Linked DNA regions of Bosea vaviloviae. The protein of the gene in region 1 interacts with the protein of each later gene in a pairwise test. Links are inferred from orthologs where the notes say so. Each region holds a gene or a part of one and is shown in the gene's direction. Other genes may lie near its edges.

Region 1 (9,690 bases):
TCTGAGATCTGAATCCGTCTCTCATCAAAGAGTTAGAGCAGGATCTATGCGAAAAACCGGTTCCCACTTTTTCGCATCCTGCTCTGGCGCGCTGAGCGGACAAAGCAAATTGGACCGGGAGGCCGTCGGCGGCGCAGACGGATTCACGACGCCGGGGATGAGTGTGGACAACCGAGCGTCCCAGAGGCCTCCGGAAAGCGGCGTGTATAACCCCCCATTTCGATCAACAGGCAAAGGGCTGTGGTCAGGTTCGGCGATGTTTCACGTGAATCATTTTGGAGGCCGGAAGCCCGACCCCGATTCCAATTGGTTAAGAAAGCCTTAACGACCTCGATCGCCATTGCCGCATTCCGGCCTTGAGGGCCCAGGAGCTGTGGACCGGCTGTGGATGGCTTTGCGGCTAAGCCTGTGCCTGCCCCCAAGAGTCAAAAAAGAAGATTCTCTCTCAAGAATCATATTTAGAAGAGATCGAGAGCGATGGTCTGGATCGAACATGTCGACGCATAGCAAACCGGTTTTCCTGCGGGCACTCGATGGAGAGACACTGGTCACTCCCCCGCTCTGGCTGATGCGTCAGGCTGGCCGATATCTGCCGGAGTATCGTGAGCTTCGCGCCAAGGCTGGAAGCTTCCTCGCGCTTTGCTATAATCCCGAAATGGCTGCCGAGGTCACCTTGCAGCCGATCCGGCGCTTCGGTTTCGATGCCGCGATCCTGTTCTCGGACATCCTCGTTATTCCGCAAGCGCTCGGGCAGGCCCTCTGGTTCGCCGAAGGCGAAGGTCCCCGCCTCGAGCCCGTAGCCGATGAGGAGCGCTTGCGCGCGATCGATGGGCAAGCCGACCAGGACAAGCTTGCGCCGATCATCGAGACCGTACGCCGGGTGAGAGGGGCCCTGCCCAGGGAGACCGCCCTCATCGGCTTCTGTGGCGCGCCCTGGACCGTGGCGACCTATATGGTGGCCGGTCGAGGCACTCCCGATCAAGGGCCGGCGAAAGAGCTGTTCACGCGCGACCAGGATCTCTTCCAGCGCCTGATCGACCGGATCGTCGTTTCGTCGATCGATTATCTCAACGCGCAGATCAAAGCCGGCGTCGATGCCGTCCAGATCTTCGACAGCTGGGCGGGATCTCTGGGGCCGGCCGAGTTCGAACGCTGGTGCATTGCGCCGACGAAGCGGATCGTCGAGGGCGTGCGGGCGCGTCATCCCCGGACCCGCATCATCGGGTTCCCTCGTGGCGCCGGTGCGCTCATCCCGGGTTATGTCACGGCGACAGGCGTCGATGCCGCTGGACTCGAAACCGATATCGACCGCGGTTTCGCGCGCGACGCGATCCAATCGCTGGTGCCGGTCCAGGGCCATCTCGATCCGTTGATCCTGCGCGCCGGGGGACCGGAGCTGGAGCGCGAGGTTGCCGCGATCAGATCGGCTTTCGGGCCTAAGCCCTTCGTTTTCAATCTGGGTCACGGCATCTTGCCCGACACCCCGATCGCGCATGTCGAGCGGCTGATTGCCGCCGTCAGGGCCTGAGGGAGGACCATCGCGATGTATGAATGGATCAAGGCCTTCCACGTCATGGCGGTGATCGCCTGGATGGCGAGCATGCTCTATTTGCCGCGGTTGATGGTCTATCATGCGGAAGCGCAGACCGGGTCGATCCAGTCCGAGACCTTCAAGATCATGGAGCGGCGGCTGCTCAAGGGCATCATGACGCCCTCGATGATCGTGACCTGGATCCTGGGCCTCTACCTCGCCTGGTCGGCCTTTGGCTTCAAGGGCGGCTGGCTGCACGGCAAGATCCTGCTGGTCTTCATCCTGTCCGCCATCCATGGCTATCTGGCAGGACGGGTCCGCGCCTTCGCCGAGGATCGCAACCTCAAGAGCGCGCGGTTCTATCGCGTCATCAACGAGGTTCCGGCCGTGTTGATGGCGCTGATCGTGATCCTCGTCATCGTCAAGCCGTTCTGATTTGCCGTTCTGAATTTCGCCTCGGCTTGACCGGTTTTCTGAGGGGACGACGCCGTGTCGTTTCCCGCTTGAGCCCAGGTGAGAATCCCGCTATCAAGCCCCTGCGCTCGTTTGGCGTATTCCCTGTTGCCGATGGTTCGTGAGCCCGCTGCCTGCGCAGACGCTCATGGCGCGCAACCGCAACGCTGGTCCGTCCTGGACCTGCCGTTCTTCTCCGTTACCTCCTGACCCCTGTTCGTTTCGCAGGGGCTTTCACGATCCGGGTGCCCCATGCGGGAAATCAAGCTCCAAGACCTCAAGGTCAAATCTCCGACCGAACTTCTGACCTTCTCCGAGGGGCTCGAGGTCGAGAACGCCAGCACGATGCGCAAGCAGGAGCTGATGTTCGCGATCCTGAAGCAGCTTGCAGCGAAGGATACCGAGATCCTCGGCGAGGGCGTTGTCGAGGTCCTGCCTGACGGTTTCGGCTTCCTGCGCTCGTCGGATTCGAACTATCTGCCGGGTCCCGACGACATCTATGTCTCGCCGACGCAGATCCGCAAATTCGGCTTGCGCACCGGCGATACGGTCGAAGGTCCGATCCGCGGCCCCAAGGATGGCGAACGCTATTTCGCGCTGCTCAAGGTCAATACGATCAATTTCGAGGACCCCGAGCGGATCAAGCACAAGATCAACTTCGACAATCTGACGCCGCTCTATCCCGATGAGCGCCTGCGCATGGAAGTGCCGGATGCGACGAAGAAGGATTTCTCGGCCCGCGTCATCGACATCGTCTCGCCGATCGGCAAGGGCCAGCGTGCCCTGATCGTGGCGCCGCCGCGCACCGGCAAGACCGTGCTGCTGCAGAACATCGCGCAGTCGATCACGACCAACCATCCGGAATGCTATCTGATCGTGCTGCTGATCGACGAGCGGCCCGAGGAAGTCACCGACATGCAGCGCTCGGTGAAGGGCGAGGTCGTCTCCTCGACCTTCGACGAGCCGGCCTCGCGCCACGTCCAGGTCGCCGAGATGGTGATCGAGAAGGCCAAGCGCCTGGTCGAGCATGGCCGCGACGTCGTCATCCTGCTCGATTCGATCACGCGTCTGGGCCGTGCCTACAACACCGTGGTGCCCTCCTCCGGCAAGGTGCTGACCGGTGGTGTCGACGCCAACGCCCTGCAGCGGCCCAAGCGCTTCTTCGGCGCGGCGCGTAATATCGAAGAGGGTGGCTCGCTGACCATTGTTGCGACCGCACTGATCGACACCGGCAGTCGCATGGACGAAGTCATCTTCGAAGAGTTCAAGGGCACCGGCAACTCCGAGGTGATCCTCGACCGCAAGGTCGCCGACAAGCGCATCTTCCCGGCGATCGACATCCTCAAGTCGGGCACCCGCAAGGAAGAGCTCATCACGCCCAAGGATGTGCTGGCCAAGACCTATGTGCTGCGCCGCATCCTGAACCCGATGGGCCCGCAGGACGCGATCGAGTTCCTGATGGACAAGCTGCGCCAGACCAAACAGAACGCCGACTTCTTCGACTCGATGAACACCTGAGCCGGTCACACCGGCTCAGCGGCCCTCCGCGACAGCCTGCGCCAATCGATTCGGCTCCGTGACCGGCGGCAGGCAGCGGCCGGCAAAGCAGACGAAGGCCGCTCCTGTGCCCGCTTGCCGCGCCATTGCGGCAGCTGGATGCTCGGCCGGCAGATTCGAGGCATCCGGGCAATCGACCAGGGTCGTCACCGTATAGGGCAAAGTGAGCGCCGCCTGGTGCAGCGCCGCCCGCTCTGATCCTGCCAGCACGATCTCCAAACCATGCCGCGCCAGATCATAGGCGTTCAGGATCGAGCCATGTGCCATGGGTGCGCGCTCGGCCGCGGCCAGTGCCACGCCAAGGAATGCCTCGGCGCGATCGCGATCCTCAACATCACCGCTTTTGATCGCCAGGCGCAGCAGATTGTTGGCGTGAATCCCGTTGGCGTTGGGCACGGCGTCGTCATGGGTCGGGCGCGGTATGACCGGCAAGCCCTTGTTTTCCATACGAGTCATACCGAGTAGGCCCGTGGTTTCGTTTCGGTAGTGCTGCTGCAGATGCGCGCTCCAGCGGCTGGCAGCGTCGCGGTAGTGCTGCTCGAATGTCGCGTCGTGCAGCGCCAACGCGGCGTCCGCCATGGCGGCGTGGTCGAGCGCGAAGCCGGGCTTGATCAGCCGGCCCTTGCGATAGGAATGGGCGAGCCCGTCGCCATCGGCCATCGATTCGGTGACGAAATGGTAGGCGCGCCGGGCAAGGGCGAGCCCGTCCTTGCGATCAAGCAGGCCGGATGCCCGCGTCAGCGCCGCGATCATCATGCCGTTCCAGTCGGCCAGGATCTTGTCGTCGCGGGCGGGCGGAATCCGCTTGGCCCGGATCGCCAGCAATCGCTCGCGGATACCGGCCAGGACGGTTGCCGTCTCGGGATCGGGATCCGGCGTTTCCAGCCGATTGAGGATCGTGACCTCTTCCCAATTGCCGTGCGCGGTCACGTCGTAATGGAGCGCGAGCAGGCGCGCCTCTTCCTCCGAGAGATGCGTTTCGAGCTCGCGCGCGGTCCAAACATAGAACCTGCCCTCGACGCCTTCGGAATCGGCATCGAGACTGGCGGCGAAAGCGCCCTCGGGCAGCAGCATCTCGCGTGCGAGCCAGGCGACGATGCCCTCAGCCGCCATCTTCATCAGCGCGTCGCCGCTGCGGGCGGCCTCCAAAGCGTAGAGGTTGAGCAATTGGGCGTTGTCGTAGAGCATCTTCTCGAAATGCGGGGCGAGCCAGCGCTCATCGACGGAATAGCGGGCGAAGCCGCCGCCGAGATGGTCATGGATGCCGCCGCGCGCCATCCGCTCCAATGTCCTGCGGGAAGGCTCCTGCGTTGCAGGGGAGCCCGTGCGCGCGCCATGGCGCCAGAGCGCCTCGACCAGGCCGGGATTGGGGAATTTCGGCGCGCCGCGCAGGCCGCCATGATGTGGGTCGAAGGCGCCGGCGATCTGGCCCGCCAGCGCGTCGAGATCGGGCTCACCCATCCCGGCCGTGGCGAAAGCATCGGCTTGCGTCAAGGCTGCGCGAATGGCGGCGGCGTTGCGCGCGATGCGATCGGGATCCTGCCGGTGGATCGCCGCGAGCTGTTTCAGCACGCCGGTGAAGGAGGGCCGGCCATAGCGCGCTTCGGGCGGGAAATAGGTGCCGCCCCAGAACGGGTCGCCAGCGGCGGTCAGGAACATGGTCAACGGCCAACCGCCCTGCTCGCCCAGGCTGTGCAGCGCGCTCATATAGACATGGTCGATGTCGGGTCTTTCCTCGCGGTCGACCTTGATGTTCACGAAGAGCTCGTTCATCACCGCCGCGGTTGCAGGGTCCTCGAAACTTTCATGCGCCATGACATGGCACCAATGGCAGGCGGCATAACCGACCGAGAGCAGAACCGGCCGGCCGCTGCGCTTGGCCTCGGCGAAAGCGGCCTCGCTCCATTCCCACCAGTGAACCGGATTGTCCTTATGCTGCAGAAGATAGGGGCTGGCGGCATCCGCGAGACGGTTCATCGGCGTGGCTTTCCAGCGGGGCGCCAAAGCGTGGTTGGGGCCGGGCGCAGCATGGTGTTCGAGAGATGAGCGACGTAGCAGCCTATCCGACGATCGTCGCCCTGTCCTCCGGCAGCGGACGGGCGGGTGTCGCTGTCATCCGGATATCCGGCTCGCGGGTTCGATTCGTGCTCGAAACGATTGCGGGCGGAATCCCTGCGCCACGCCATGCCGTCTTGCGGCAACTGCGTGACGAGGCCGGCGAGGTCATCGATACCGGGCTCGTGCTGTATTTTCCCGCGCCAGCGAGCTTTTCGGGTGAGGATATCGCCGAGTTCCAGGTTCATGGCGCAAGGGCTGTCATTGCCCGTCTGCTGAACGTCCTGACACATCTGCCCGGGGTGAGGCTTGCGGAGCCTGGTGAATTCACCCGGCGGGCCTTTGAAGCCGGGAAGCTCGATCTCGCCGCCGTCGAAGGTCTGGCGGACCTGATCGATTCGGAAACGGAATGGCAGCGCCGGCAGGCGTTGCGCCAGATGACGGGCACACTCGGCAAGCAAGCGGCGGCGTGGCGCAGCCGATTGATCGAGGCGATGGCGCTGCTTGCCGCGGATATCGATTTCTCCGACGAGGGCGATGTCTCGGGACCGCTCGTCGATGAGGCGCTGGCGATCGCAGCAGGCATCGCCGCGGAGCTGCGAGAGGCTCTCGGCAGCTTTGCCATGGGCGAACGCGTCCGCGAGGGTTTCGTCGTGGTCCTCGCCGGCCCGCCCAATGCCGGCAAGTCGAGCCTGCTCAACGCGCTCGCCCGCCGCGATGTCGCCATCGTCTCGGCCATGGCGGGTACGACGCGCGATGCGATCGAGGTGCGGCTCGATCTGGCGGGTTTGCCGGTCACGCTGGTCGATACGGCGGGTTTGCGCGAGAGCACCGAGGCAATCGAAGCCGAGGGCGTCAGGCGGGCCCTGGATTTGGTCGCGCGGGCGGATCTCGTTCTCAAGCTTCGGGCGATCGATTCGCCTCCGGATCGTTTCGCCTCGATTCAAAAGACGCTTTGCATCGCCACGAAGGCAGATCTGGCAAGCGATCTGGCAAGCCAGGCCTTGCCGGGCGAGATCGCGGTTTCGTCTCGCACGGGCGCAGGCCTGGATAATCTGCTGGCGAGCATTATTGCCGAGCTCGGGGCGCTCTCGCAGCCCGAACCGGCATTGCTGACGCGTGAGCGGCACCGGGTTGCGGTGTCCGATGCCGTGCTTGCGCTGGAGCGCGCGATCGATGCCCGGCACGGCCAGGTCGAATTGCTGGCCGAGGAGGTTCGCCTGGCCGTGACGGCGCTGGAGCGCTTGGTCGGACGCATCGATGTCGAGGATGTTCTCGACCAGCTGTTTTCCGGCTTCTGCATCGGAAAATAGCAAGCGGCGGCCTCACCTTCATAATTCGGGCCGTTTCACGTGAAACGAGGCGTCATCGCCTTATAGTCATTGACCCCCGGCTCGGGCTTCGCTAGCGAATCCGCATGTCTCTTCCTGTTGTCGAAACACGCTACGACGTGATCGTGGTCGGTGGCGGCCATGCCGGCGCCGAGGCGGCGAGCGCAGCTGCGCGGCTTGGCGCGCGCGCCGCACTGATCACGCATCGGCCGGAGACGATCGGCGTGATGTCCTGCAATCCGGCGATAGGCGGTCTTGGCAAGGGGCATCTCGTCCGCGAGATCGATGCGCTCGATGGCGTCATGGCGCGGGCAGCCGACCGGGCCGGCATTCAGTTCCGTATGCTCAACCGCCGCAAAGGCCCGGCCGTGCGCGGCCCTAGGGCCCAGGCGGATCGTAAGCTTTATCGTCTTGCTGTTCAGGATTTGTTAGCCGAACAGGGCAATCTCGATATCGTCACCGGCGAGGTGTTCGATATCGAGATCGGGAACGGCCAGGTCAACGCCGTGATCCTGGCGGATGGGCGTCGATTCGCTACCGGAACGGTCGTATTGACGACTGGAACCTTCCTGCGCGGCTTGATCCATATCGGCGAAGCCAAGATTCCGGCTGGGCGGGTCGATGAGGCGCCCTCGTTGGGGTTGTCTGCGACCTTGGAGCGTCATGGCTTTCCGCTGGGCCGCCTCAAGACCGGCACGCCGCCGCGTCTGGATGGCCGCACGATCGATTGGGCAGCGCTCGAAATGCAGGCGGGCGACGATCCGCCTGAGCCCTTCTCGGCGTTGACCACGGCGATCACGACGCCGCAGATTTCCTGCGGGATCACGCGTACGACTTTGGCGACGCATGACCTGATCCGCGCCAATCTCCACCGCGCGCCAATGTTTTCCGGCCAGATTGAAGGCCGCGGGCCGCGCTATTGCCCCTCGATCGAGGACAAGGTCGGGCGCTTCGGCGATCGCGACGGCCATCAGATTTTCCTTGAGCCCGAGGGGCTCGATGACGACACGGTCTATCCAAATGGCATCTCGACCTCCTTGCCGGAGGATGTGCAGCTCGGCGTGCTCAAGACGATTCCGGGTCTGGAGCGCGCCACCATGCTGCGCCCCGGCTATGCGATCGAGTATGATTTCGTCGATCCACGCGCCCTAAAGAACACGCTGGAGACGCGTGCGGTCCGCGGCTTGTTCCTGGCTGGCCAGATCAACGGCACGACAGGTTATGAGGAGGCCGGCGCACAAGGACTGTTCGCCGGTTTGAACGCTGCGCGCCGGGCTAGCGGGGCCGAGCCGACCGTGTTCGAGCGCACCACCTCCTATATCGGGGTTCTGGTCGACGATCTGGTTACGCGCGGCGTTACGGAGCCGTACCGAATGTTCACGTCGCGGGCGGAGTTTCGGCTGTCATTGCGCGTCGACAACGCCGATGAGCGCTTGACGCCGCGTGGTATGGAGCTTGGCCTAGTGAGCTCATTGCGTCGCGACCATTTCGAAGCCCGGCGGACCGCCATCGCACGGTTGCAGGCTCGATTAAAGGATGTCTGGGTCACCCCGCAACAAGCGGAAGGGGCCGGAATCCATCTTAACCGCGACGGCCTTCGGCGGAGCGCCTACCAGCTGCTCTCCTATCCCGATATAGACTATGAGAGCCTCGCGACGATCTGGCCGGATCTTGCTGACTATGATCCGTCGGTTGTTTCACGTGTGACGGCAGATGCGGTCTATTCGGTCTATCTCGATCGCCAGTCTGCAGAGATCCAGGCGCATAAGCGCGACCAGGCGTTGAAGGTGCCGGAGGATCTCGATCTCGACGAAATCTCGGGTTTGTCCAACGAGATCAAGTTGAAGCTGAACGCGGAGCGGCCGGCTGATCTCGCCCAGGCGGCGCGGATCGAGGGCATGACGCCTGCCGCGCTGACCCTGTTGGCGGCGCATGCGCGGCGTGGGCGTCGCCAGCGCGCCCCCGAACCGATCGCGTGATTCGTGACTGTTGATAAAAGCGACAGGGCGCATGCTTTGAGCTTGACGCCTGTTTCACGTGAAACAGAGGAGCGTCTGGCGATCCTCGTCGCTGAGCTCGAGCGCTGGCAGGTGGCAAAGAATCTGGTGTCCTCGGGCACGTTGAAAGATGTCTGGACACGCCATATTGCCGATTCACTGCAACTCTTCGATCTGGCGCGAGACTCGCAGCGCTGGCTTGATCTCGGCTCCGGCGGCGGCTTTCCCGGGTTGGTGATCGGCATTTGCCTGGCGGAGCGGGGGGCCGGCGAAATCCATCTTGTCGAGAGCAACAGCCGAAAATGCGCTTTTTTGCGACATGCCGCGCGTTTGACGGGGGCACCGGTCAGGGTTCACAATGCGCGGATCGAGGATGCCGTTGGCGATTTTGTGGGCAAGATCGACGTGGTTTGCGCGCGAGCCCTGGCGCCGCTGCCATTGCTGCTGGACTGGTGCAAAGACCTGTTGAGAACAGGGGCGTTGGGGCTTTTTCCCAAGGGACAACATCTAGATGCTGAATTGACCGACGCGTCTAAATATTGGAAGATTCAGGCCTCAACGGTTTCTTCCGTGACAGACAGCGCCGCGCGCATCCTGATGGTTCGTGCGGTCGAGAAGCGGGCCGATTCATGACCGATCTTACCCCTATTGCCCTGCCGCGCCGTCCGCGCGTGCTGGCGCTCGCGAATCAGAAGGGCGGCGTCGGCAAGACGACGACGGCGATCAATCTCGGCACGGCGCTGGCGGCGATCGGCGAGAAGGTGCT
Region 2 (9,761 bases), 3.3 Mb from region 1 along the record:
CGATATTCCCCTGATCGGCCGCTCGCCGGCGATGCAGGACGTCTACCGCGCGCTTGCCCGGTTGATGCCGATCGATCTCACCGTGATGATCAACGGCGAGTCCGGCACCGGCAAGGAGCTGGTCGCGCGGGCGCTGCACGATTACGGCAAGCGCAAGAACGGTCCATTCGTGGCGATCAACATGGCCGCGATCCCGAAGGACCTGATCGAATCCGAGCTGTTCGGCCATGAGAAGGGCGCCTTCACCGGTGCGCTGACGCGCTCGTCGGGCCGCTTCGAGCAGGCCGAGGGCGGCACGCTCTTCCTCGACGAGATCGGGGACATGCCGATGGAGGCTCAGACGCGCCTGCTGCGCGTGCTGCAGCAGGGCGAATACACCACCGTCGGCGGCCGGACGCCGATCAAGACCAATGTCCGCATCGTAGCCGCGACCAACAAGGATCTGCGCATCTCCATCGCGCAGGGGTTGTTCCGCGAGGATCTGTTCTTCCGGCTCAATGTGGTGCCGATCCGCCTGCCGCCCTTGCGCGAGCGCGTCGAGGACATTCCGGATCTGGCGCGCCATTTCTTCGCGCTGGTCGAGAAGGAGGGGCTGCCGCACAAGCAGATCGATTCGGAAGCGATGGACGTGATGCGGCGCTATCGCTGGCCCGGCAACGTCCGCGAGCTCGAAAATCTCGTCCGCAGGCTCGCGGCGCTCTATCCGCAGGAGACCATCACGGCGCCGATCGTCGATGCGGAGCTCCAGCCGGCTTCGCCGACGACGAGTTTTTCGGGCGGATCGGCGCCCGAGCGGGCCGAAACGCTGTCGGGCTCGGTCGAGCGCCATCTCAACCAGTATTTCGGCGGCTTCGGCGATAATATCCCGCCGCCTGGCCTGTATCACCGCATTCTGCGCGAGGTCGAGCCGCCTTTGATTGCTGCAGCCCTGGCCGCGACGCGGGGCAATCAGATCCGCGCCGCCGAATTGCTCGGCCTGAATCGCAACACGCTGCGCAAGAAGATTCGCGAATTGGACATGCAGGTCGTGCGCTCGCCGCGCTAGAGCAGGATGCGAAAAAGTGGGAACCGGTTTTTCGCAATCGATCCTGCTCTAACTCTTTGATGAGAGACGGATTCAGATTTCAGTCGGGATCACTTGGTGATCCCGACTGAAATCATCCGGCTCTGAGGCTTCTGCCGGGGGCCGGCCCGCCGCCTTTCATATGTCGCATTTTGACAACACCGTTGCGGCGGCGCATCTATGCCGCCCGCAAGCTTGGACGTCCGTCCGCGCTTGCTGCACCGGAGTTGTCGAAGAACCGTGTCAGCCTCGATCAGCGATGTCAGAATCATGCCGCGTGGGGAGGATCCGCCACGCCGTGTGTCGGGCTGGCTCGGCGCAATCGTCGTCGTTTTCGCACTTGTCTCGGCGCTCGTCACCTTCCTGGTGCTGTCAGGCGTCACGCCGATCGCCCCGGTCCATGAGGTGGTCGTCGGCGTCTTCATCCTCAACGCCCTGCTGATCCTGCTGCTGCTTGTCATCGTCGCTTTCGAGACGGCGGTACTGATCCGGGCGCGGCGAGCCGGCGCCGCTGCGGCCGGCCTTCATGTCAGAATCGTCGGTCTTTTCAGCATCATCGCGACATTGCCTGCGATTCTGGTCGCGGTGATCGCGACCGTGACCATCGAGCGCGGGCTGGAGCCCTGGTTCTCCGACCGGATGCGCGACGCGATCTTCAAATCGGTCGAGGTCGCCGATGCCTATGCCGCGGGACAGTGCAAGTCGCTCGGGCGCGAGATCCGGATCTTCGCTGACGATCTGGCACGCGCGAAGCCTGCCTTCGATGTCGACCGCAAATGGTTCGAGAACTTCCTGACGGCGCGCGCGACAGCTCTCGGCGTGCCGGTGGCGGCGATCATGAGCCCGCCCGACAAGGTGCTGGTGCGGGCGAATATCGATATTCTGCGCGATGCACCCAAGCCGGACCAGGCTGCGTTCGACGATGCGCAATCAGCCCCGGAGCCGATCTGCGTCGTGCCCGAGACCAACCGGATCTTTGGCGCGCTCGTCAAACTGCCGACCTACGACAACGGGTTTCTCTACATCGCTCGCGAGGTTGATCCGCTTGCGGTCGAGTTTCCCGCCGTCGCGCGCGGAGCGGCGGTCGAATATCTCGCCATCGACGCCCGGCGAAAGGGCGTGCAGATCGCCTTCGCCTCGATGTACGGGCTGATCGCGGTGATCCTGCTGCTCTCGGCGATCTGGCTCGGTCTCAGCTTCGCCAACGGCCTCGTCGCACCGATCCGGCGGATGATCCATGCGACCGACCAGGTCTCCAGCGGCAATTTCTACGTCCAGGTGCCGATCCGACGATCGGAGGGGGATCTTGCCCATCTCGGCGAGACCTTCAACAAGATGACGGCGGAGTTGCGCCGGCAGCGCGATGGCTTGGTGACCGCAAGCGAAGTGATCGACCGACGACGGCGCTTCACCGAGACGGTTCTGTCGGGCGTCTCTTCGGGCGTCGTTGGTCTCGATGGCGACGGCCATATCACCATCATCAATCGCTCCGCCGAGGGGCTGCTCGGCACTGGCGGGCGGGTCTTTGGCGAGCCGATCGCACAGGTCGCCCCCGAGATCGCCGCCTTCGTCGGCGATGCGCTGCATGGCCGTCAGCGGCAGAGCGCCGGCCAGGTCGCGATCACCCGAGCCGGGCGCGACCGCATGGTCAATGTCCGCGCCGTTCGCGAAGGCGAGGGGGCGGGCGCCGGGCTCGTGGTGACGCTCGACGACATCACCGATCTGGTCTCGGCGCAGCGCACGGCCGCCTGGGCCGATGTCGCGCGCCGTATCGCCCATGAAATCAAGAACCCGCTGACGCCGATCCAGCTCTCGGCCGAGCGCATCCGTCGCAAGTTCGGTCGCGTCATCGTCGAGGACAAGGAGATCTTCGACCAGTGTACCGCCACCATCGTCCGCCAGGTCGAGGATATCCGGCGCATGGTCGATGAATTCTCCTCTTTCGCCCGCATGCCCAAGCCGTCGCTGTCTCGCGACGACATCGTCGAGACGGTGCGCCAGATCATCTTCCTGATGCGGGTCGGCAACCCAGAGCTGACGATCTCGGAGAACTTGCCGGCGGCGCCGGTGTTAGCCCAGTTCGACCGCCGATTGATCTCGCAGGCACTGACCAATGTGATCAAGAACGCGACGGAGGCGATCGAGGCGGTGCCGATGGAGACGCGTGGACCCGGCCAGATCGAGGTCGCGTTCGCGCGCTATGAGGATGGTCGGATCGTCATCGACGTGATCGACAACGGCAAAGGCCTGCCCGCCGACCAGCGCCAGAAGCTGCTGGAGCCCTATATGACGACGCGCGAGGGCGGCACCGGTCTGGGACTGGCGATCGTCGGCAAGATTCTCGAGGACCATGGCGGCGGGATCGAGCTTCTAGACCGACCCGACGCCGCGGAGGGGCGGCGCGGGGCGCGGGTCCGGCTCTGGTTCCCCGAAACCGGCCCCACTGAGGATCCGGACAACGAGACTGCGAATGGCCGCGACGTGAGCGCGTCTGACGCCCGAGACAAGCGAAATGGAATTGCCGTATGAGCGCCGATATTCTGGTCGTTGATGACGAAGTCGATATTCGCGAGCTGGTGGCCGGCCTGCTGGAGGATGAGGGCTACCGCACGCGCAAGGCGGGCTCCGCCGATGAGGCGCTGGCGGCGATCGCTGCGCGCCGGCCCAACCTCGTCTTCCTCGACATCTGGCTGCAGGGCAGCCGGCTCGACGGTCTGCAGGTGCTCGAACTGATCAAGGAGAGCCATCCCGACCTCGCGGTGGTGATGATCTCGGGCCATGGCAACATCGAGACGGCCGTCTCTGCGATCAAGAGTGGCGCCTATGACTTCATCGAGAAGCCGTTCAAGGCGGACCGCCTCGTGCTCGTGGCCGAGCGGGCGCTGGAGGCTTCACGCCTCAGGCGCGAGGTCCGCGAGCTGAAGAAGGGCTCGGTGCAGGCCAGCCGCATCGTCGGCCGCTCGACTGTGGTCAATCAGTTGCGCCAGACGATCGAACGCGTCGCACCCACCAATGCCCGCGTGCTGATCAGCGGCGAGCCGGGCTGCGGCAAGGAATTGACGGCCCGCACGCTGCACGAGGCGTCGAGCCGCTCCTCGGCGCCCTTCATCGTCATCAATGCGGCGACGATCACGCCCGACACGATGGAAGAGGAGCTGTTCGGCGTCGAGGGCGGAGAGGGCCGGACGCGCCGCGTCGGCGCGCTCGAGGAAGCCCATGGCGGCTCGCTCTATATCGACGAGATCGGCGATATGCCGCGCGAGACGCAAAACCGCATCCTGCGCGTGCTGGTCGATCAGAATTTCCAGCGTGTCGGCGGCGCAACGCGCGTGCATGTCGATGTGCGGATCATTTCCTCGACCAGCCGCGACCTGGCGCAGCTGATCAGCGAAGGGCTGTTCCGCGAGGACCTCTATCACCGCCTCAGCGTCGTGCCGGTCAAGGTGCCGGCGCTGTCGGAGCGGCGCGAGGACGTACCGGAATTGATCGAGTTCTTCATGGACCAGATCTCGGTCGCGACCGGGCTGCCGAAGCGGCGCATCGGCTCGGACGCGATGGCCGTGCTGCAGTCGCATGAATGGCCCGGCAATGTCCGCGAGCTGCGCAACAATGTCGAGCGACTGATGATCCTGACCAAGGGCGATCCGACGGCGGATGTCACGGTCGAGATGCTGCCGGCCGAGGTCGGCGCCATGGTGCCGACGACGCCGTCCGGCTCGGGCGGCGAACGGCTGATGAGCCTGCCGCTGCGCGACGCGCGTGAGATCTTCGAGCGCGAATATCTCATCGCCCAGATCGCCCGCTTTTCCGGCAATATCTCGCGAACCGCCGAGTTCATCGGGATGGAGCGCTCGGCCTTGCATCGCAAGCTGAAGTCGCTCGGGGTCGGTTGAACGGCGGCTAAGCGCTGATTGCATATCCGTCTGCACGATACGCAGGCGTCATGCGCAAATAGGATGCGGCATCGCCCTTGCTTTGTCATAGAACACGACGATCTAATGCAGGATCGGTGTTTCGAAGCGGTGCGCTCGCGCGTGACCGCGAACGAAACGAAATGGATCGCGGGTGCAACCCGATGAGAGATCCCAACAATAGGGGCTACCCATGGCCGCAGAGCGGGCACAAAACCTTCAGGACACTTTCCTCAATCACGTTCGCAAGCAGAAGATTCCTCTGACGATCTTCCTCGTCAACGGCGTGAAGCTGCAGGGCGTCGTCACCTGGTTCGACAATTTCTGCGTGCTGCTGCGGCGCGACGGACATTCGCAGCTCGTTTACAAGCATGCGATCTCGACGATCATGCCGGGCCACCCCGTGCAGCTGTTCGAGCCCGAGGAAGTGGACAAGGCCTGAGCCTCATGGCCGGTCGCGACGGGGCAGACGAGATCGAAAAGACCGTCAAGCCGCTTGACGAGATCGAACGCGATATCGCTGCCAATACACGCGCCTATGTCGTCGGCCCGTATTCGCAGCGCCGCGGCGGCGCGGGCAGCGCTGACACGAATCAGCGCTCCTTCGCGGCACGGCTCGATGAGGCCGTCGGCCTCGCCGCCGCCATCGACCTGACCGTCATCGAGCCGATCCAGGTTCTGCTCACGGCGTTTCGTCCTGCGACCTATCTCGGCAAGGGCAAGGTCGAGGAGCTGGCCGAGCGCATCAAGATCGAGGAAATCGGCCTCGTCGTGATGGATTGCGGGTTGTCGCCGGTGCAGCAGCGCAATCTCGAGAAAGCTTTCGGCTGCAAGGTGATCGACCGCACCGGCCTGATCCTCGAGATCTTCGGTCGGCGGGCGCGCACACGTGAAGGCACGCTGCAGGTCGAGCTTGCACATCTCAACTACCAGAAGAGCCGACTGGTGCGGTCCTGGACCCATCTCGAGCGCCAGCGCGGCGGCTTCGGCTTCCTCGGCGGCCCCGGCGAGACGCAGATCGAGGCGGACCGGCGCATCATCCAGGAGCGCATGACCAAGATCGAGCGCGATCTCGAGAGCGTGAAACGGACGCGCTCGCTCCATCGCGTCAGCCGTAAACGTGTGCCTTATCCTGTGGTTGCGTTAGTCGGTTATACCAATGCTGGAAAATCGACGCTGTTCAACCGGCTGACCTCGGCCGAGGTGCTGGCGCAGGACATGCTGTTTGCCACGCTGGACCCGACCGCACGCGCGATCAAGCTGCCGCACGGCGCGCGGATCATGCTCTCGGACACGGTCGGCTTCATCTCGGACCTGCCGACGCAGCTCGTCGCGGCCTTCCGCGCGACGCTGGAAGATGCAATCGAGGCCGATGTGCTGCTGCATATCCGCGATATGGCGCATGAGGACACGCAGGCGCAGGCGGCCGACGTGCAAGGCATCCTGCGCGATCTCGGCATCGATCCCGATGACGGCCAGCGTGTGGTCGAGGTCTGGAACAAGTCGGACCTGCTCGATGGGTCGGAACGCGAGCGCCAGCTTGGCCTCGTCACGTTGAAGCCCGAGGCCTCGCGGCCGGTGCTGGTCTCGGCGCTGACCGGCGATGGCGTTGCCCGGCTGACGGATGCGATCGAAACGCGCATTGCCAGGAGCCGACCGGTCTATCGGCTGGTGCTGGCGCCCGGCGACGGCAAATCGCTTGCCTGGCTGCACGCCAATGGTGAAATCCTGGAGCGGGCGGATGCCGAGGACGGGGCGCTGAGCCTCACCGTGCGGCTGCCGCCGGAGCGGGAAGGGGCCTTTGGCGCGCGGTTCCCGGAGGCGGAACGGCAAAATTGAGGTGACAGCTCGCGCCTGCCGATTCGTCTGTTCGATGCGCAGGTTTGATCGAGGCTAGAGCGATGCTCGGACTCAAGCACAATGTGAACGTCCTGGTCGACTACGACTCTGATTGGGAAATTGCATTTCGCGAGGAGCGCAAGCGGATCGAGGATGCCCTCGGCGACTCGGCCAAGGGCGTCGAACACTACGGTTCGACATCGATAATCGGGATGCGGGCCAAACCCATTCTGGATATTCTCGTCGGCGTCGCGCCGTTCGACGATTGGGCGAAATGCCGGGCTCCGCTGGAACAGCTCGGCTACGACTACGCGCCGAATGCGGGCGTTCCCGGAAACCACATGTTTGGCGTGGCCGGGATCTAACCGAGCGAACGCATCTCGTCCATGTGGTGGAGTATCTCGGCGAACACTGGAGGCCGAACCTTGCCTTCAGGGATGCGCTCCGGACGGATTCTGCGTTGCGCTTGGCCTATCTCGCCGAGAAGGAGCGCGCCATCACGGCCGCGCCGGAAGGACGGGCAAAGTACAACGCGCTGAAGCACGCATTCATTGCGCGGATCAAGGCTGGTCTGGCGTCCTAGCTGTCTGCTGCCGAGGAGGCTCTACGTTCGGCTCGCTTGACTGCTTGCCAAAGCGCTTCCATCTCGTCGAGCGTAGCGTCCTTCGCCGAGCGCCCCTGAGCCTCCAGCGCGGCCTCGATGCCCTTGAAGCGGCGCTCGAACTTGGCGTTGGCGGCATGGAGGCAGCCTTCCGGGTCGGCATCGACATGGCGGGCGAGATTGGCGACGACGAAGAGCAGATCGCCGATTTCCTCGCGGATCGCCGCCTTGTCGCCCAGCGTAAGCGCCTCCTCGATCTCGGCGGTCTCTTCCCGAACCTTGTCGAGCACGAGCCTGGCGTCGTTCCAATCGAAACCGACGGTCGAGGCTTTGGCCTGGAGTTTCCAGGCGCGGCTGAGCGCGGGCAGGCTCTGGGTGACGCCGGCCAGCACGCCCTTGTCCTCGCCCTGCTCGGGTAGCCCCGCCGCTTGCCGCACGGCTGCCTTCTCGGCCTTCTCCTGCGCCTTGATGCTGTGCCAGAGCGCCTTGACCTCGGCGGGAGACAGATCGCGCGCATCGCCGAAGACATGCGGGTGGCGGCGGATCATCTTGGTGGTGACGGCCTCGACCACGTCGGGAAAGGCGAAAGCGCCTTCCTCCTCCGCCATCTGCGCGTGGTAGACCACCTGCAGCAGCAGATCGCCGAGCTCGTCCTTGAGGTCGAGCCTGTCGCCGCGAGCGATCGCGTCGGCGACCTCATAGGCCTCCTCGACCGTATAGGGCGCGATCGAGGCGAAGTCCTGCTCCAGATCCCAGGGGCAGCCCGTGCCGGACGTGCGGAGCGCCGCCATGATCTCGATCAGGCGGGCGATGTCGCGAGAAGGCTTCAACGCTGCAAATCTCCGTGAAGTGAGATAGCCTCGTCCCATGATTCAAGTGACCCCGTCCATCGCGATCGACGAGAGCGAGCTCGAGGAAAGCTTCGTGCGCGCCTCTGGCCCAGGCGGCCAGCACGTCAACAAGGTGTCGAGCGCAGTCCAGCTCAAATTCGACATCCGGCGCTCGCCCTCACTGCCCAACGACGTCGCGGTGCGCCTGATGAAGCTCGCCGGCAGCCGGCTGACGCAGGATGGCGTCATCGTCATCGTGGCGCAGGCGCAGCGCAGCCAGAAGCGCAACCGCGAGGAGGCGCGGGAACGCCTGCTTGAGCTGATCCGGGCGGCGGCGGTCCGCCCGCAGACGCGCCGGCCGACGAAACCGACAAAGGCCTCTAAGGAGAGGCGGCTGGTCTCCAAGGACAAGCGCGCCTCGATCAAGGCCGGCCGCTCCAAGCCGGGGGCGGATTAGTGGCGGGTGAAGCTTCGGGCGTGCCGCGCGAGAAGCGGCAGGTCGACAAGCGGCATGAGCGCAAGCCACCACGTCGCATCACCCCCGACTATCTGCAGCGCGCCGCCATGCATTATCTCGAACGCTATGCGGCGCCCGCAGCGCAGCTTCGCCGCGTGCTGGAGCGCAAGGTCGTGCTGAGCTGCCGCCACCACGGCGACGAGCCCGGCCGGTTCTCAAGCTTGCTCGATGAAGTGGTGGCGCGCTGCGTCGCCTCCGGACTGGTCGATGACCGTCGTTTCGCCGAGGCGCGCGCGGCGAGCTTGCGCCGGCGAGGCCAGTCCACGCGGGCGGTGGCGGCGAAGCTGACGGCAAAGGGCGTGACGCGTGATCTCGCGGCCGAGGCAAGTGCCGTTGAGCCGGATGACGAATTGGCCGCGGCGCGCATCGCCGCGAAACGCAAGCGGATCGGCCCCTGGCGACGCCCCGACCGCCCTTTCGAGCGGCAGAAGGAAATCGCAGCGCTGGCCCGCGCCGGTTTCTCGATGACGATCGCCCGCACCGTGATCGACGATGGCGGTGGTTGATGATGCCTCCCTGACGGAAAGTGTAGATCGCCTGCGTCAGGGCATGGCGTTGTTCGCTGTTGTCGAGGCCGGCGTGGCATCGTCTTCGAAGGCTTGATTCTTAAGCCAGCCATGAGTGACGGAGAGAATGATGCGGGCCACATATAAATTTGCGCTGGCCGCACTGTTGTCATGCTTCTTCGCGGATGCGGCCCGAGCCGCGCCATTCGATCCGGCCAGGGTCGATCTGGCCGACGTCCTGGCTTGCAAGATCGATGGAGGTCATTATGTCGGCTTTGCGGTATCGATCAGCGATAATGGCAGTCCGGGTAGCGCCAAGGCGCGTGGCTGGGTGAAGATTCCGACCAAGAGCCTGATGTTCTCATCATACCGCCTTCCCAAACCGCTTGGCGTCTTTGGCTACACCACCAGTACCGTCGCCTTCACCAGTTCTGCGATGTTTGCGGTCCTGGATTTGCAGAACCCCACCGCACTCGGACTGGCGCAGGGTGTCA
Region 3 (9,757 bases), 4.1 Mb from region 1 along the record:
CCTTCACGATTCGCGGTGTCGACGTCACGCAGAACGCCGTGTTCCGCGACGGGCTGCGCCAGATCGGCAGCCCCAACGGCCTGTTCCGGCTGGAGCCCTATGGGCTGGAGGCGATCTCGGTGCTGCGCGGGCCGGCGGGGGCGATCTACGGCGCCAGCACCGCCGCCGGCATCGTCGACTTGATCTCGAAGCGGCCGACCGAGACGCCCTTCCGCGAGATCGAGGTCCAAGGCGGTTCCTTCGGCCGCAAGCAGTTCAGTTTCGACCTGTCCGGCCCGGCCAATGCCGACAAGACCTTGCTCTACCGTCTGACGGGCCTGGTGCGCGACGCCAACAACCAGATCAGCGCGATCAAGGACGATCGGGTCTTCATCGCGCCCGCCTTCACCTGGAAGCCCAACGAGCTCACCAAGCTGACCTTGCTCGCCGAATACATGGATTCGACCACCGGCGGCACGGCGGCCTATGTCAACGAATACGGCCCCTATACCGATCGGCAGGGCAGCCTGCTCTACAAGTCGATCGGCGCGACCAGGGTCTTCGGTGGCGACAAGCGCTACAATGACTTCCGCCAGCAGCAGGGGCGCATCGGCTACGAGTTCGAGCACTCCTTCGGCGAGATGTTCACGCTGCGCCAGCGCGCCCGTTACTCCGCGCTCGCCTCGAACCAGCAATATGTCTACCTCACGGATTCCGGGCTGACGAAGGAGCGCACGCAAGGCGTCTCGGTCGACACCAGCCTCGAGACCAGGCTGAACACGGGGCCGCTCGCGCACCGCATCCTCACCGGCGTCGATTTCAGCTACCTGCATTATCGCGGCAAGGAGGGCTATGGCGGGGTCCCGGTCGGCTACAACGCCAACCTCGGCTACCGCACGGCGCAGACGCAGACGCTGGTCGGCCTCTACGCGCAGGACCAGATCAGCTGGCAGAACTGGCGATTGACCCTGGGTGGACGCCAGGACTGGTTCTCCAGCAATTTCGAGGCGGGCTCGGCAGGCGTCGTGCCAACCGAGACGAAGCAGACCGGCAACAAGGCGACCGGGCGCGCCGCCTTGAGCTACGTCACCGATCTCGGCCTCGCCCCTTATGTCAGCTATGCGACATCCTTTGTGCCCAATTCGGGCACGGTCCTGTCCGGTGCGGTCGCCGTGCCCGCCACGGGCGAGCAGATCGAGGCTGGCGTCAAATACGATCTGCCGGGCTACAACGCCTCGCTGCGCGCGGCGGTGTTCGAGCTGCGCCAGGACAATGCGGTCGTCTACGAGGTCGTCAACGGCTATAATCGCCAGGTCCAGCTCGGCTTGCGCTCGCAGGGCTTCGAGATCGAAGGTGTCGCCTCTCTCGCCAATGGGCTCAGCATCCAGGCCTCCTACGCCTATAACGACGCGCGCATCCTCAAGCTCACCGACGAGACGGTGGGCAACCGCCTGACCAGCATTCCCTATCACATGGCCTCGGTCTGGCTGGACTACACGGTGCAGGAGGGGCCGGCGCGCGGCCTCGGCCTTGGTGCGGGCGTGCGTTATGTCGGTTCGAGCCTCGGCGACAATCTGAACCGGCCGGTCCTCGACAATGCGCCGCGGACCTTGCTCGACGCGTCCCTGCGCTACGATCTCGAGAACCTCGACCCGCGCTTCAAGGGCGTCCGGTTCCAGGTCAATGCCACCAATCTCCTCGACAAGGTCGAGCAGACCTGCACCGGCGGCTTCTGCTATTTCGACGAGGGCCGGAAGGTCATCGCCAGCCTGCGTTACCGCTGGTGAGCCAGGTCCTCGCCGCGGGCGTGTGGGCGAAGCGCCTGTCTTCTCCGCTGGGCATCGTGCTCGCGCTCGGCGGGCTTTATGTCGGGCAGAGCATCCTTGGCGGGCTTGCCTTCATCGCGCTGCCGAGCGTGCTGCGCGAGCGTGGCGTGGCGCTTGATCAGATCGGGCTCGTCCACCTCATCAGCCTGCCCTGGGCGCTGAAGATAGTCTGGGCGGCGGCCGTCGAGCGTTACCGCCTGCCGCCGGCAGGCGCCACGCGCTCGCGCCAGATCGTTGCCGTCTGCGGTCTCCTCACCGTGCTGGGGTTGACTGCAGTCAGCGCCATCGGGCCGGCGCATTGGCTGCCCCTGCTCGCCGTTCTCGTCGCCATCGCCTTCGCGGCCTCGACGGCCGATATCGCCTGCGATGGCCATGCGGTCGAGACGCTCGCGCTGCGGCATCACGGCTGGGGCAATGCGGCGCAGGTCGGCGGGGCCTATCTCGGCTCGGCGATCGGCTCGGGGCTGTTCCTCATCCTCGTCGCACGGTTCGGCTGGAGCAGCGCGGTCCTGGCTGCCGCTGGCATGATCGTCGCGCTGCTGCTGCCATTCCTGCTGTCGCCGGCTCCGATCTCACCGGGGCTGCGCAGCCATCGCCCATCGCTGCGCTTCGCCTTGCAGCGCTCGCAGATGCGCCAGGGGCTGATCCTGGCTGCGGTCTATGTCGTGCTGCAGAAATGGGGGGTGAGCATGATGGGGCCGTTCCTGATCGATGTCGGGCTGGACCTCGAATCTATCGGGCTGGTCAACGGGTTCGGCGGACTGGCCATCGGGCTGGTCTGCGCGTTGCTCGGCGGCGGCCTCGTCCGCTGGATGGGGGCGAGGCGGGTCATGCTTCTCGCGCTGCTGCTGCAGGGCGCTGCGCTCGGGCTTTTGGCCCTCGCGGCGTCTCTGGGCACGGTACCTCGCGGCGCAATGGTCGGGCTCGCTTTGGCGAGCTCTTCGGGGATCATGGCGCTCGGCTTCGTCGCGCTCTACGCGCAGTTCATGGCGATCGCGGATCCGCGCCAGGCCGGGATCGACTTCACGCTGCTGCAAGGCATGGACGCCATCGTCAGCATGGCCGGCGGCCTCGGCGCCGGATGGGTGGCGCAGCATCTGGGCTTTGCCAGCTATTTCCTGATCGCCGCCGTCCTGGCCGTCCTCGCGGCGCCGGTCGTGGCCTGGCTGGCGACGAGGGCGACAAGCGCGGCGTGATGATCCAGATGCTGGCGATGTTGCGAGCACGCCGTCCAATGGCTTCCCCGCGACGGCGCATTTGCTGAAGCGTATTGGCGGTCGCTGGAGCGTGCCGGCCTAGCTCTGCGGCTGTCGCCCTCGTGATGCGGCTCCGCAAGGCCTGCCGGTGGCGAAGCCGCAACTTGCATCCTCCACCAAAAACCCCTAATGCGACCGCGCTTTTCAGGCCTCGTAGGGCCGTTGTCAGGAAACAGGTGTCATGGCCAAAGAGAAATTCGCGCGCACGAAGCCGCATTGCAACATTGGAACGATTGGTCACGTTGACCATGGCAAGACGTCTTTGACGGCAGCGATCACGAAGATTCTGGCCGAGACGGGCGGTGCCACGTTCACGGCGTATGACCAGATCGACAAGGCGCCGGAAGAGAAGGCCCGCGGCATCACGATCTCGACGGCTCACGTCGAGTACGAGACGGCGGCTCGCCACTATGCCCACGTCGACTGCCCCGGCCACGCCGACTATGTGAAGAACATGATCACGGGTGCGGCGCAGATGGACGGCGCGATCCTGGTTGTGTCGGCTGCCGATGGCCCGATGCCGCAGACCCGCGAGCACATCCTGCTGGCCAAGCAGGTCGGCGTGCCCGCGATGGTTGTGTTCATGAACAAGGTCGACCTGGTCGACGACGCCGAGCTGCTCGAGCTGGTCGAGATGGAGATCCGCGAGCTTCTGTCGAAGTACGACTTCCCGGGCGACGACATCCCGATCACCAAGGGTTCAGCGAAGGTTGCGCTGGACAATGGCGACAAGACCATCGGCCATGACGCGGTGATCGCGCTGATGAAGACGGTCGACGAGTACATCCCGCAGCCGGCGCGTCCGCTGGACCTGCCGTTCCTGATGCCGGTCGAGGACGTGTTCTCGATCTCGGGTCGCGGCACGGTCGTGACGGGTCGCGTCGAGCGCGGCATCGTCAAGGTCGGCGAGGAAATCGAGATCGTTGGCCTGAAGGACACGGTCAAGACGACGGTGACGGGCGTCGAGATGTTCCGCAAGCTGCTCGACCAGGGCCAGGCCGGCGACAACATCGGCGCGCTGCTGCGCGGCACGAAGCGCGAGGACGTCGAGCGCGGCCAGATCCTGTGCAAGCCGGGTTCGGTGAAGCCGCACACCAAGTTCAAGGCCGAGGCCTACATCCTGACCAAGGAGGAGGGCGGTCGTCATACCCCGTTCTTCACCAACTACCGCCCGCAGTTCTACTTCCGCACGACGGACGTGACCGGCGTGGTGCACCTGCCTGAGGGCACCGAGATGGTGATGCCTGGCGACAACATCGCCATGGAAGTGCACCTGATCGTGCCGATCGCGATGGAGGAGAAGCTGCGCTTCGCCATCCGCGAAGGCGGCCGCACGGTTGGAGCCGGCGTTGTTGCTTCGATCATAGCGTGATCGAAGCAACAACGACGCCAGCGGAAACCGCAGGCTTTTGCGGTGCAGGCGTCGTCGCAAGCATCATCGCTTGATTCAAGAATCGGCTGCAAAGCTTTGAAAGGGCGGTGGAAACACCGCCCTTTTCTGTTTCTGCCCACGGCATGCCTATGCCCATGCCGCGCGGCTGGCTCGCCGAAGCGCTATGCGCTGCCCGCGAATTCAAAGCTCTACAGCATCAGACCGAATATCGTATTCGGTCTGATGCTGTAGAGCTTTGATTCTGCATAGGCTTGCCCCGAAAGCCGGTTCCCACTTTTCGGGCCGATGCTCTAGATCCATCTGAGAGAGCGGACCCAGCCGCTCCGATCATGGAGGAGCATGCCCGATGCATTTCAAGCCACCCTTTCCCGGCATCCATTCGATCGTCTTTGCCCTGTTCGACGCGCAGGAGCGGCTGGATCGGGATGCGATGCGCCGGCAGACACAGATCAGCCTCGATCTCGATGTGCAGGGCATGGCGGCGCTTGGCCTCGCCACCGAGGTCTCGAAGCTCACCATTGCCGAGCGCCGCACGGTCATGGAATGGATGGCGGAGGACGTTGCCGGCCGCAAGCCGCTCGCCTTCACCATCTTCGGCTCGTCGGTGGCGGAACAGATCGATCTCGTCCGTGTCGCGGAGCGGAATGGCGCCGATTGGGTGATTCTCCAGCCGCCCATGGTCGGCAGCTTCGGCGCAGCCGAGTATATCCGCTTCTTCGGGCGCGTCGCCGAGGCGACCTCGTTACCGGTCGCGATCCAGAACGCCCCTGCCTATATGGGCCGCGGCCTGTCGGCGGAGGACATTCGCGAACTGGTGCGGCAGCACCCGAACATCTGCCTCATCAAGGGAGAGGGCTCCGTCGTCGAGATCGAGCGGCTGATCGCGGTCACCGAAGGGCGCTTGCCGATCCTGAATGGCCGGGGTGGGCTCGAATTGATCGACAATCTCCGCGCCGGCTGCGTCGGCATGATCCTGGCGCCAGACACGATCGACTATGCGCTGCGCGCCTATAATCACTATATTGCGAGGGATGAAGCGAAGGCCGAGGCCGTCTACCGGGAGGTGCTGCCGGCCATTATCTTCATCATGCAGTCGATCGAGGCCCTGCTCTGCTATGGCAAGCGGATATTCGGGGCGCGGGCGGGGATCGCCATCCATGATCGCGGCCCGGCGCTGCGGCCGACGGAATTCGGCCTGAAGCTGGTCGAGCGCTATGCCAGGGAACTCGGACCCTATCGCACAGGATGATGATCGGCTGCGTTTTCGACTTGAAAACCTCCGCGCCTTGAGGCAAAGCATCGCCGACTACAGGGGTGTAGCTCAGTTGGTAGAGTACCGGTCTCCAAAACCGGTTGTCGTAGGTTCGAGCCCTACCGCCCCTGCCAGTCCCGCACGAAGCCGGTTTCCGGCGCCGGTTGGTTCTGTAGATCGCCGATGACGCAGAACATCTACGATACGCCGGCTTTCTTCAGTGCCTACAGCCAGCTGCCGCGTTCGGTCCACGGCCTCGCCGGCGCGCCGGAATGGCCGGTGCTGCAAAGCTTCCTTCCCGATCTGCGCGGCCTCAGAGTTCTCGATCTCGGCTGCGGCTTTGGCTGGTTCTGCCGCTGGGCGCGGGAGAACGGCGCGGCGAGCGTGCTCGGCGTCGATGTCTCCGAGCGCATGCTGGCACGGGCGCGGGCAGAGACCGGGGACAAAGCCGCCAGCTATGAGCGGGCCGATCTGGAGCGCTTCGCGCCCGCACCCGCCAGCTTCGATCTCGCCTATAGCTCGCTTGCCTTTCACTATCTGACGGACCTGGGCGGGTTGCTCGAGAGGGTCGGGCAGGCGTTGCCGCCCGGCGGCATGCTGGTCTGCTCGGTCGAACATCCCTTGATGACGGCTCCTGCTCATCAGGGCTGGTCGCTCGATCCCGACGGGCAGCCGGCCTGGCCGGTGAACGGCTATCTGGCGGAAGGGCCGCGCAGGACGGACTGGCTGGCGAAGGGCGTGATCAAGCAGCACCGCACGATCGCGACCTATCTCGATTTGCTCCACCGCGCCGGCTTTGCCCTGACGCATTGCGTGGAATGGGCTCCGAGCGAGGATCAGGTCGCGGCCCATCCGGAATGGGCGAAGGAGCGGGAGCGGCCATCCTTCCTGCTGCTGGGCTGCAAACGCCTCTAGCTCCTGTCTGGGGCTGCTCGCAGGCCCTTGAAAAGGCGCTTGGCTAACGCTGCAGCCCGTTGTAAGAGGCACGTCATGACGGCGCGCGGCTCCACGAGCCCCGCGCCGCGAATGTTTCAGGACGGCCGATTCGGCCTTCGGCGAGGGCCGGAGCGCGGTTTTGGAACCCGAGGTGATACGATGGCTAAGACCAACCCCTTCAGCTTCCTGCAGGACGTTCGCACCGAAGCGACGAAGGTCACCTGGCCGTCTCGGCGCGAGACGCTGATCACGACGGGTCTCGTGCTCGCCATGGTGGTCGTCTCGAGCCTGTTCTTCCTTTTCACCGATACGATCATTCGCTGGTCGCTCGGCATCATCCTCGGCGCACGCTGAACGGAATCAGACACGTGACAACTCGCTGGTACATCGTCCACGCCTATTCCAACTTCGAGAACAAGGTCGCGCAGTCGATCCGCGATCAGGCGGCGCAGCGCAATCTCGCCGACAAGTTCGACGAGGTCCTGGTGCCGACCGAGAAGGTCGTCGAGGTTCGGCGCGGCCGCAAGGTCGATGCCGAGCGCAAGTTCTTCCCCGGCTATGTGCTGGTGAAGTGCGAGATGACCGACGAGGTCTATCACCTGATCAAGAACACGCCGAAGGTCACCGGCTTCCTGGGCGCCGACAAGGCCAAGCCCATGCCGATCCCCGAGGTCGAGGCGATGCGGATCAAGGGCCAGGTCGCCGAGGGCATCGAGCGGCCCAAGCCGACGGTCGTCTTCGAGATCGGCGAGCAGGTGAAGGTCTCCGACGGGCCCTTCGCCTCGTTCAACGGCGTGGTCGAGGATGTCGATCACGGTCGCGCCCGGCTCAAGGTCGCGGTCTCGATCTTCGGCCGCGCGACCCCGGTCGAGCTCGAATACGGGCAGGTCGAGAAGCTCTGAGCATTATCGGAAGGCCTTTCGGGGCTTCCCTTCGGCGCCGCCCTGTGTCATAGGCGGCGCCTCAACCGCGTGGGAGGCGTGCCGGTCGCCAGCCGGATCAACGGCGCCGCACCACGCTCTGCAACCACCCTGACCCCGAGCGAAGCAGTTCGCGGGCAGGGCGTCGTCGTTCCGATAGGCGTCGGAGCGGACGGCAGGAGCAGCCATCATGGCAAAGAAGATCACGGGTTACGTGAAGCTTCAGGTTCCGGCGGGCGCGGCCAATCCGTCGCCGCCGATCGGTCCGGCGCTGGGTCAGCGCGGCCTCAACATCATGGAATTCTGCAAGGCCTTCAACGCGAAGACCGCGCAGATGGAAAAGGGCATGCCGATCCCGGTGATCATCACCGCGTATCAGGATCGCTCCTTCACCTTCGAGATGAAGCAGCCGCCGGTCTCGTACTGGCTGAAGAAGGCCGCTGGCCTGACTGCCGGCTCGAAGACGCCTGGTCGCGGCGGCAATGTCGGCAAGGTCACCGTCGCTCAGATCACTGAGATCGCCGAGAAGAAGATGGCCGATCTCAACTGCGATTCGATCGAATCCGCCTCGTCCATGATCAAGGGCTCCGCCCGGTCCATGGGCCTGGAAGTCGTGGGCTGAGGGGAAACAGACGATGGCACATGTCGCAAAGCGCGTCGTGAAGGCCCGTGAGGGCATCGACCGCACCAAGCTCTACCCGCTCGATCTCGCTGTCGCGATGGTCAAGGAGCGCGCCAACGCCAAGTTCGACGAGACCGTTGAGGTCGCGATGAACCTGGGCGTCGATCCGCGCCACGCCGACCAGATGGTCCGCGGCGTCTGCAATCTGCCCAACGGCTCGGGCCGCGTCCTGCGCGTCGCCGTGTTTGCTCGCGGCGCCAAGGCGGAAGAGGCCAAGAAGGCCGGGGCCGACATCGTCGGCGCCGAAGAGCTGGTCGATCTCGTCTCCAAGGGCACGATCGAGTTCGATCGCTGCATCGCGACCCCGGACATGATGCCGCTGGTCGGCCGTCTCGGTAAGGTGCTGGGCCCGCGCGGCCTGATGCCGAACCCGAAGGTCGGCACGGTCACCATGGACATCACCACTGCGGTTGCGGCGTCCAAGGGCGGTTCAGTCGAGTTCCGCGTCGAGAAGGCCGGCATCGTGCATGCCGCCGTCGGCAAGGTCTCGTTCACGGCCGACAAGCTCGCCGAGAACATCAAGGCGTTCGCCGATTCCGTCGCCAAGGCCAAGCCGGCCGGAGCCAAGGGCACCTATATCCAGCGCGTCGCGATTTCCTCGACCATGGGTCCGGGCGTCAAGATCGAGCCCAACACGGTGATGGGCGGCTGAGAGGCCTGACGGCCGGCTTCGCGCCGGCCGTTGCCCGGGCTTGATCCGACGGGGTCAAGTCCCCACTTGGCAGAAGCAGGCGAAAGCGTTAAGACGCAGGCCTGTTTCCATAAGTGATGTGGGCTCCAGCGTGCTTCGCACGAGGGGGTCTGTTTCGCGTTTTTCGGCGGTTTGCCGCCGAAGAATGGGTGTTTGGGGCGCGAAGAGCGATCTTTGGGCCCGAATCATCCAGTCCTGTCTGAGACTGCAGGTGCTCCTCGGCTTCGGCTGGGGGCATAATTTCGCCAAGAGGCCTGCATAGACGGTGCAAGAGCTCAAGCGGGATCGCAAGGTCCCGAAGACGGTTCGAACCATCTCGCCCGATCGCGGCCGGCAACGGTCAAGAGCGGGGACAGGGCACTGAGCGTCGCTCTTATCCAGCGCCGGTGTCAACCGGGGTTTCTTGAGAGCGACACGTGCAACCGGCGGCAAGCCCTCAAGCCTGCCGCCTACCGGAGAGAGCCCAGTGGATAGAACGGCAAAGAATGATGCCGTCGCGACGCTGAACGGTGTGTTTGCGAACACGTCGGTCGTCGTCGTGGCCCACTATGCGGGTTTGACGGTGGCCCAGTTCCAGAAGCTTCGTCGCGAGATGAAGGCCAATGGCGCCACCGTGAAGGTCGCAAAGAACCGGCTGGCCAAGATCGCTCTTGAAGGCACCGACGTCGCGTCCATCAGCAACCTGCTGACGGGTCCCACCCTGATCGCTTATTCCAACGATCCGGTCGCGGCGCCGAAGGTCGCCACCGCTTTCGCCAAGGACAATGACAAGCTCGTCATCCTCGGCGGCGCGATGGGCAAGACCGCCCTGAACCCCGACGG

What was found.
Region 2: the proteins of rho (region 1) and hfq interact in binary tests that used the Escherichia coli proteins (3 or more experiments, as listed by UniProt). The link is inferred for Bosea vaviloviae from one-to-one orthologs.
Region 3: the proteins of rho (region 1) and nusG interact in binary tests that used the Escherichia coli proteins (3 or more experiments, as listed by UniProt). The link is inferred for Bosea vaviloviae from one-to-one orthologs.

What each region holds. Positions count from the first base shown.
Region 1 is NZ_CP017147.1:972,537-982,226, reverse strand. The notes cover bases 1,525-4,369. They hold rho (transcription termination factor Rho), read left to right. Parts: upstream 1,525-2,236; coding sequence 2,237-3,502; downstream 3,503-4,369. Other genes in these bases: BHK69_RS04605 (thioredoxin domain-containing protein), read right to left, coding at 3,518-4,369; hemJ (protoporphyrinogen oxidase HemJ), read left to right, coding at 1,538-1,966; hemE (uroporphyrinogen decarboxylase), read left to right, coding at 1,525-1,528. In the rest of the region: more of hemE, read left to right, coding at 494-1,524; more of BHK69_RS04605, read right to left, coding at 4,370-5,518; tRNA uridine-5-carboxymethylaminomethyl(34) synthesis GTPase MnmE, read left to right, coding at 5,584-6,909; tRNA uridine-5-carboxymethylaminomethyl(34) synthesis enzyme MnmG, read left to right, coding at 7,014-8,906; 16S rRNA (guanine(527)-N(7))-methyltransferase RsmG, read left to right, coding at 8,910-9,557; BHK69_RS04585 (ParA family protein), read left to right, coding at 9,554-9,690. UniProt on the Escherichia coli protein: Facilitates transcription termination by a mechanism that involves Rho binding to the nascent RNA, activation of Rho's RNA-dependent ATPase activity, and release of the mRNA from the DNA template.
Region 2 is NZ_CP017147.1:4,272,982-4,282,742, forward strand. What follows is about bases 3,876-6,791. They hold hfq (RNA chaperone Hfq), read left to right. Parts: upstream 3,876-5,167; coding sequence 5,168-5,416; downstream 5,417-6,791. Other genes in these bases: ntrX (nitrogen assimilation response regulator NtrX), read left to right, coding at 3,876-4,956; hflX (GTPase HflX), read left to right, coding at 5,422-6,791. Outside these bases: ntrC (nitrogen regulation protein NR(I)), read left to right, coding at 1-1,045; BHK69_RS19540 (sensor histidine kinase NtrY-like), read left to right, coding at 1,244-3,592; more of ntrX, read left to right, coding at 3,589-3,875; more of hflX, read left to right, coding at 6,792-6,813; mazG (nucleoside triphosphate pyrophosphohydrolase), read right to left, coding at 7,393-8,244; alternative ribosome rescue aminoacyl-tRNA hydrolase ArfB, read left to right, coding at 8,282-8,701; BHK69_RS19575 (regulatory protein RecX), read left to right, coding at 8,701-9,267; BHK69_RS19580 (hypothetical protein), read left to right, coding at 9,398-9,761. UniProt on the Escherichia coli protein: RNA chaperone that binds small regulatory RNA (sRNAs) and mRNAs to facilitate mRNA translational regulation in response to envelope stress, environmental stress and changes in metabolite concentrations.
Region 3 is NZ_CP017147.1:5,053,809-5,063,565, reverse strand. Bases 5,866-8,777 are described here. They hold nusG (transcription termination/antitermination protein NusG), read left to right. Parts: upstream 5,866-7,010; coding sequence 7,011-7,544; downstream 7,545-8,777. Other genes in these bases: rplA (50S ribosomal protein L1), read left to right, coding at 8,198-8,777; rplK (50S ribosomal protein L11), read left to right, coding at 7,753-8,184; secE (preprotein translocase subunit SecE), read left to right, coding at 6,802-6,996; BHK69_RS23220 (class I SAM-dependent methyltransferase), read left to right, coding at 5,890-6,621. Also shown: BHK69_RS23245 (TonB-dependent siderophore receptor), read left to right, coding at 1-1,766; BHK69_RS23240 (MFS transporter), read left to right, coding at 1,763-3,001; tuf (elongation factor Tu), read left to right, coding at 3,243-4,433; BHK69_RS23230 (dihydrodipicolinate synthase family protein), read left to right, coding at 4,801-5,703; more of rplA, read left to right, coding at 8,778-8,896; rplJ (50S ribosomal protein L10), read left to right, coding at 9,402-9,757. UniProt on the Escherichia coli protein: Part of the processive rRNA transcription and antitermination complex (rrnTAC). The complex forms an RNA-chaperone ring around the RNA exit tunnel of RNA polymerase (RNAP).